One region of the Glutamicibacter sp. Je.9.36 genome, then DNA from elsewhere that is predicted to be linked to it. Evidence: riboswitches for the same ligand, from Rfam matches in the RefSeq annotation. Region 1 holds a riboswitch; the other holds the start of a gene.
The links. Region 1 has a riboswitch for S-adenosylmethionine ahead of AAZQ98_RS12175 (methionine ABC transporter ATP-binding protein). Riboswitches for the same ligand answer to the same signal wherever they lie in the genome.

Region 1 (3,960 bases):
AGCCCTTGGGGTTCTCCAGGATGTCGTTCTGCGACAAGTGGATCACGCTCTTGCCCTCAGCTACCTTCAGGACACCGGCCTTATCCAACAGGGCCAGGGCGCGTCCGTTGTTGGCGGTATCCACGGGCAGTGCGATGGTCGCACCGTTGGGCAAGTCCTTGATGTCGTCGTATTTCTTCGAGTACACGCCGGCAGGTGAGCTGTACATGTAGAAGGCCGGCTCCACGTCGACGTTCTGATCCTTCTTGAACTGTTCCAGGTAAGCGCCGTGCTGGAAGAAGTTGGCATCGTATTCGCCATTGGACACCACGTGGTTCGGCTGCACGATGTCGGTGACATAGGTAGCTTCCAGAGTCCAGCCCTTTTCGGCCAGCAGCTTCTGGGCGATTTTGGTTGGTTCCTGCGATGGGGCCGATTCGGTGACAATAACCTTGATGGTCTTGTCACCGGTGCCGGCCGCCTGTCCACCTGCCAGGCCGCAAGAAGCCAGCGCGAGAAGTGCGGCGGAGCCGGCGGTGAAAGTTAAGAAGGTGCGGCGAGAGAATGCCATGGTGTTGTCCTTTGCTGAAATGCGAGTTGAGCGGGTTTTGTGTTTAGCGCTTGTCAGCGGCGCGCGATAGCCGAGTTCCGACGAACTGAACTGCATGCACCAGCAGGATCATCAACACGATGGCTAGCAGCATGACTCCGGTTTCATAGCGGTAGTAGCCGTAGCGGATTGCGAAGTCGCCGATACCGCCTCCGCCGACCAGTCCGGCCATGGCCGAATACGAGATGAAGCTGACGGTCATGATGGTGATGGAAGACAGCAGTGCAGGCTTGGCTTCGATCAGCAGCACTTCACGGATGATCTGTCCCCGGGTGGCGCCCATGGCCTGCGCTGCTTCGACAACGCCATTGCCAAGCTGGCTGATGTTCTGCTCCACGAACCGGGCGAAATAGGGGATCGCGTTGATGGTCAGCGGAACGATAACCGCCGCGGTGCCAATGGTAGTTCCCACAACGAATCGGGTGAACGGGATGATGGCGATCAGCAGGATGAGGAATGGGAAGGAACGGATTGTATTGACCAGCCCGTCAACGATTCGGTGCAGTCGCGGACGTGGGCGCAAACCGTTGGGAGACATCGAGTAAAGCCAAATGCCCAGCGGGGTTCCCAGGAGAATCGCGATCGGGATGGAAACCAGCAGCATCGCAAAGGTCTGCGCCATGGCGACCCAGATTTCCGGGGCAAGTTCGATGATGCGGTCAAGACTGAAAGCTGCTGCGTTGCCGTTGCTCGTGGCTAGCACTACTGACGTGAAATTCATTGGTAATCCAGGTTCTCTATACGCGGGCTACGGTGGCAGCGACGGCTTGGTCCTGCTTTGGCTGGCGGTTAAGCGTGATTTCGTCACTGATCAGGTAGCGGCCGATTGGCGTCACTGGTTCAAAGCCTGGTTCTCGCAACGAGCTCAGGGCGAACTCTTCAACTACCGCTCCGTCTTCCATGACCGAAACCTTGTCGGCAATGGCCTTAATAACGTTCATCTCGTGGGTGACGATGACTGTGGTGATGCCAAGGCTGGCGTTGATGTCACTGAGGTATTGCAGCACCGACGTTGTCGTTCTGGGATCCACGGCACTGGTTGGCTCATCGCACAGCAGGACCTTGGGCTCGGTGACCAGCGCGCGGGCAATGGCGATGCGCTGTTTCTGGCCGCCCGAAAGCTGTCCTGGATAGGCGGCAGCCTTGTCAGCGAGGTCCACAATGGACAGCGCTTCCAGCGCACGTTCACGGCGTTGCTTTTTCGGAACACCAGCGAACTTCAGATTCAGCTCGACGTTCTGTTGCGCGGTGCGATTGTTCAGCAGGTTGAAGTGCTGGAAGATCATCCCGATCTCATGACGCTGCTTTCGCAGGTCTCCTTCACTGAGCCCGGTCAGTTCGACGCCATCCACGATGACCTGGCCCGACGTGGGACGCTGCAGCAAATTGATATTGCGCAATAGCGTTGACTTTCCGGCACCGGAAAATCCGATAATTCCATGGATGGTTCCGGCCTGGATTTCCAGCGAGACATCCTTGACGGCCGTGAATTGATCTTGGCCCTTGCCGAAGGCGGTCGTTACGTTTTCAAGACGAATCATCATCGCTCCCTTGGTGCTTGGTTATGCGGAGCGCACTTCGCGAAAATCATCTGCATTCCACAGATTTTCCGTCGCGAAGTGAAAGTACTCCATCGGTTCTGGCTGTAGCACCGCTCCCTCTCGGGTGGTTGCTGCGACGTCGTTGAGCCAGATCTCTCAGTCGCTCTGGATGGTGTGCGTTCGGTTGTACGAGCCGAACAATTCAAGTCTGGAGTCCATGCCCGCAGGCCGGCAAACGTTACTTCAATCGGCGTCATCAAGTCATAGTCCGGACGGACCCACGCTGAAATCACGCAATAATCCACGTAGCAATCTGACACATTTCGCTACTTCCCCTCTTTGTGACGAAAGCCTTGCAGTTTCTGCCCATCTCTCGCTGGCTTGTGCCAGCAATCTTGGGTGGGGAATTCAGCGATGCCTACGGTGGTTGTAGTGGAATGCAGACCAACGAGAGGACCCCATGAAGATCGCAATTACCGGTGCCACCGGACAGCTTGGAAATCTAGTCATCGACGCGCTGCTGGCGCGCGGGGCGAATGCCGCTGATCTGGTCGCAATTGGCCGCTCCGAGCAGAAGCTGGAACCGCTGGCAGGCAAAGGCCTGGAAACCCGCGTTGCCGATTACAACGCCCAGCCAACTCTCGTGTCCGCACTCGAAGGCATAGACAAGCTGCTGCTGATTTCGGCCAGCGAGGTGGGCCAGCGCGTTGCCCAGCATGAGAACGTCATCAACGCGGCCAAGCACGTGGATGTCTCGCTGATCGCCTACACCTCAATTGCCAACGCCCTGTCCGGCGGCATGAAGCTCGCCGAGGAGCACATCGCCACCGAACGGCTGCTGGCCGGATCCGGCATCGACTACGTGCTGTTGCGCAATGGATGGTACATCGAGAACTACACCGACCAGCTGATGGGCTACCTCAACAGCGGCACGGTGCTCGGTGCCGCCGGCGACGGCAAGATCAGCGCTGCCGCCCGTGCAGACTACGCGGATGCCGCTGCGGCCGTGCTGCTTTCCAAGGAAGACCAGAACGGCAGGATCTACGAGCTGGGCAGCGACAAGCCATTCACCCTCGCCCAGCTCGCTGGCGCGGTTGGCGCTGCCGCCGGCCAGGACATCGCCTACCAGGAAATGGATCCCGGACAACTGGAAAAGATCTACGCTGATGCCGGCGTCCCCGGACCGTTCGCGCACATCCTCGTCGATACCGACATGCGCATTAGAGAAGGAGCACTGGAAGTGAACTCCGGGGAGCTAGCACAGCTGATCGGCCGCGCCCCGGCTTCCTTGGGCAAAGTCATCAAGGACAACCTGGACAAGTAGCCCAGGTGCACTAGGGTTCCAGCGGGCAGGCACTGGCGGCGATCGAGGCCGCGGTGCCTGCCCGCCGCTTTAACGAGTCACAACCCGGAATATTCGCGCGGCAATGCCGAAATTGCCGCGCAAACCCATGGTGCCGCGTGTCACAACCGCGTGGCGAGTTCCCGCTCCCGTAAATTTGCGCATACTTCATCCCCACCTGCAGAGGAGATCAAAGCATGCCACGAGTACGTTCAAGATCAGTTGCCTGCGCGGCAGCCATCGCCTTGGGCCTGGGAGCTTTCTCAGCGCTTCCGGCGAGCGCCGAACCACGGCACACCCAGAAGGACCCGACCGCCGTCGGCACTGGAGGCGCAGTCTCGTCGGTCGATCCGGAGGCCACCGCTGCCGGCATCGAAATCCTGCGCAAGGGAGGCAACGCCGTCGATGCGGCTGTGGCAACCGCAGCGGCACTGGGCGTCACCGAACCCTATAGCGCAGGCATTGGCGGCGGCGGATACTTCATGCAC
Region 2 (3,960 bases), on a different contig from region 1:
CACTGCAGGACGGGCGGCGATGATGATCATCTGGCCGCCCTTCAGGCCCTGGGTCAGCTCGTCGAATTCGTAGAATCCGGTGGGCACACCGGTAATGCCATCGCCCGCGTTGGCCGCGTTCTCGATTTCATCAACGGTGTCTTCGATGATGTCCGAAAGGCGCACGTAGTCTTCACTGCTGCGGTTCTCGGCGACCTTGTAGACCTCTGCCTGGGCTTCGTTGACGATTGCGTCAACTTCACCGTCTGGCGAGTAGCCCATCTGGACAATGCGCGTTCCGGCGTCAACCAATCGGCGCAGCACGGCGCGTTCGCGCACGATTTCTGCGTAGTACCCGGCGTTGGCTGCAGTTGGAACCTGCTGGATGAGATTGTGAAGGTAGGCGGCGCCACCAATGCGCGAGATTTCGCCGCGCTTGGTCAGCAAGTCGGCTACGGTGACCGCATCGGCTGGTTCGCCACGACCGTAGAGGTCGACAATCGCCTCGTAAATCGATTCGTGGGAGGGACGGTAGAAGTCGGTGCCGCGAATGGATTCAACGACGTCAGCAATGGCGTCCTTGGAGAGCATCATGCCACCGAGGACCGACATCTCGGCCTCGATATCCTGTGGCGGCTTGCGCCCTGCGTCGGAATCTCGTCCTTCGTAAACCGGCTCAGCACTCATTGCAGACACTTCCATCCCCTATTGACCCGCTGGGAAAAATTATCCTTGCCTCATGGCAACGCTTCATCGTGTCAGTCGATACGGACATTTGGATGTCAGGCGCCTGTGGATATTTCTCTCCCGAACCCAACACTAGGGCTGTTATTAACAGGCGTAAACCTCATTATCCACAGAATATGTGGATAACACTCCTCTACCTGTGGAGTTCCCTGTTCACAGTCTGGGGAGAACTCTGTGGATTACCCCACTCTACGTATCATTAATATCTGTTGACTTGGTTGTTTGTATTCGCACACCTGTGGACAGAAACTTAATTCATTGAAGCTCACGCCAACCGGCCCAAGGTTATCAACACCCTTAATCGCCCAGTTCCCGGGGTTTTTCACCCTTTGTACACATTTGTCCACGTCTTGTCCACAGTTTTGTGGATAACCTTGTGGATACTGTTGAATTTACAAAACCCTAAGTCATCGCGGATTAAATTCGCCAGCAAGGCCGGATCTTCCAGTAGTCCACAATCGCCGAGGGTTTCTGCGTTCGGGGGCGGTGGATAACTTAATGTGTGCAACGACTCGGCGGGCGAACCTGAATCAGCGACTGGGCTGCCGGCGCACTCTCGCCACTTCGCGTCCGCGACGCGCGCCAGTGAAGACCCCATAAAGCGCCGATTTCATTTGTGATGCGCAGCCTTTGCATGGCTCGGAAACCCCATCCGAGGGTTGCCGGCAATTCGCTGCCGCTCTGGTCCAGCGTGCAGCGAGGATCCATGAGCTACCTGCGCGGTTCTGTTCGACGGCCCAGGCGGGTGGCGGATATGGCGAGTTCAAGGTTTCTCGCGACAGATACTTTGATGACGAGGTTATCGCCAAATGCCTGGGGCGGCTGGGCATTGCCGGTGTCGAGGGCTGCGGGGAACGGCTCAACCCGCCTAACCGGAATTCAAAAAGCTCCGGCCAGATCGATGTTTTGATCTGGCCGGAGCTTTGGAAAATGCGGAGCGCTTATACGAGCTCAGGAATCGGCAGCGAATGGAACCGCGAATCATGGAAGATCTGTGGCGAGTGCTCGGAGGTGCGGTGCCCGTGGACTTCCATCAGGACTACCCAGTGATCCCCCGCTTCGACCTCGTTGTAGATCGAAGTCTCCAGCCACAACGTTGAGTCGTTGACGAAGAGCGCGCCCTGATCCGAGGAATAGGTATCGATTCCGCGGAACCGGTCGCCATTCTTCGACGCAATCTGAGCGCAGACACCATCATTGCGTTCACTCAGCACTGAGACGCCGATGCGGCCAGCTTCGCGCAGCTTTGGCCAAGTGTTCGAGGACTTCTGCACGGCGAACATCACCAGTGCAGGTTCGAGGGAAACTCCCACGGTAAACGATGAAGCGACAATTCCGGTCTTCACGCCATCCAGTTCTGCACAGAGGGCGGCTACCCCTGATGGATGCTGAGCGAAAACCTTGCGCAGGGTCAACGGGTCAAGTTCAAGATTCAATGACATGGCTCGATTCCTTTGGGTCTTGCCCACCGCGCAGTAGCCTGCAAGCATTGGCTTCTCGTTACTCGAAGCCGCTTGGGCTGAAGTTCCGCGCCGTGTGCGGTACTTGTTCCAGCACATTTTGTGTGGAACCGAATCCTCACCTGGAGCACCCCACTACCGTTGAGAGGGTTGCCGATCAGCAAGCCAGGGCTTATAGCTGATGCTCTTGATTCTGTTTAAAACGATATGGCTCATGACGAACAGCCGTCAAACATTTCACTTCGCAAATCGCAATATTCGACGCAATATTCGATCCAAGGCCCCGTTGGAAGTCCTTGGGCAGTCTTTTATTCGCCATGCGCCGCGCTTCTTGAACGCCTCGACCCCCATGATCGCAGCAGGCTTCCGCCGCTCTTGATTCGGCAGAACACTAACGCCTCACCTGGGCTCGGGGCCCTGGCGCGAATTCCCTACCGCCCACCGTAATGAAACTTGGTTTCCCGGCATGACGCTGAGGTTCATGCCACTATTGGTCATGGAGTGCATTGAGTCACACTCCTGCTTATTGTTCTCCGTAACCATCGATGACGATTGAGGAATAGCCACACCATGGTAGAGATTCAGGCCAACCATTCAGAATTGACCCCACTGCGCTTCTTGGAACGCACAGCCGAGGCCTATCCGAAGAAGATCGCCGTCATCCATGGAACTCGCAGCTTCTCCTATGAAGAATTCGAAGCACGGGTGCACCGCTTTGCCCAGGCGCTGAAGGCTCGCATTGAGCCGGGCGACCGCGTGGCCGTGCTGGCACCGAATACTCCCGAAATGCTCATGGCGCATTACGCCGTACCGCTGGCAGGCGCAGTCCTCGTTGCCCTGAACACCCGACTCTCGGCCCACGAGCTGCAATACATCATTGATCATTCTGCTGCCAAGCTGATGCTTGCCGACACAGAGCTGCTGGAGAACACGAAGACCCTGCGCCGCGAGAACCCAACGCTGGAGGCGCTCATCGAGATCACCGATGACCAGTACGCCGGAGAACGTCCGGACGTGCCCGTGGACGCCACCTTGGACGAGCTAATCGCACAAGCCTCGGATGAAAGACTTCCCTACGCCATCGCCGACGAGCGGGCTCCGATCACTCTCAATTACACTTCGGGCACCACCGGCAAGCCGAAGGGCGTGCTCTACTCGCACCGCGGCAGCTACCTGAACTCGTTGGGCGAAGCGCACCACCAGGGCTTCACGGCCAAGACCCGCTACTTGTGGACCCTGCCGATGTTCCACTGCAACGGCTGGTGCACTCCATGGGCCGTCACCGCAGCGGGAGGAACGCACCTGTGCCTGCGCGGCGTGCGCGAAGATTCCGTTTGGGATGCCATCGAGGATCTTGGAACCACCCACTTGTGCGGCGCTCCGACCGTCTGCTCCATCATCGCCGACTCCACCCGCGCCCACCAGCTCGATGCGCCACTGCGCATCACCACCGCAGGCGCTCCCCCGTCCCCGGCAATCATCTCCAAGCTGCAGAAGCTGGGTATCGAGGTAGTCCATGTATATGGCCTCACCGAGGTATACGGACCGTACACGGTGTGCGAGTACCAGGATGAGTGGGATGCCCTCGATGGCCCGGACCGGGCCGCGAAGCTCGCCCGCCAAGGCGTTGGCATGATTACCGCCGAGTCTGCACGCATTGTTGACGAGAACATGAACGATGTCCCGGCGGATGGACAGACCATGGGCGAAATCGTGCTGCGCGGCAATAACGTCATGATCGGCTACTACCGCGATGAAGCGGCCACTACCCAAG

Region 2: linked by a shared signal. The riboswitch ahead of AAZQ98_RS03685 (flavin reductase family protein) and the one ahead of AAZQ98_RS12175 (methionine ABC transporter ATP-binding protein) in region 1 are both predicted to bind S-adenosylmethionine.

Annotation. Positions count from the first base shown of each region.
Region 1 covers NZ_JBCPSN010000004.1:263,150-267,109, forward strand. Annotated here, with positions in the region: gene AAZQ98_RS12165 (MetQ/NlpA family ABC transporter substrate-binding protein) at 1-550, opposite strand, end outside; gene AAZQ98_RS12170 (methionine ABC transporter permease) at 594-1,310, opposite strand; gene AAZQ98_RS12175 (methionine ABC transporter ATP-binding protein) at 1,327-2,130, opposite strand; SAM riboswitch class I at 2,217-2,306, opposite strand; gene AAZQ98_RS12180 (NAD(P)H-binding protein) at 2,591-3,454, shown strand; gene ggt (gamma-glutamyltransferase) at 3,670-3,960, shown strand, end outside.
Region 2 covers NZ_JBCPSN010000001.1:793,050-797,009, forward strand. Annotated here, with positions in the region: gene dnaB (replicative DNA helicase) at 1-666, opposite strand, end outside; gene AAZQ98_RS03685 (flavin reductase family protein) at 1,668-2,168, opposite strand; SAM riboswitch class IV at 2,263-2,379, opposite strand; gene AAZQ98_RS03690 (long-chain-fatty-acid--CoA ligase) at 2,757-3,960, shown strand, end outside.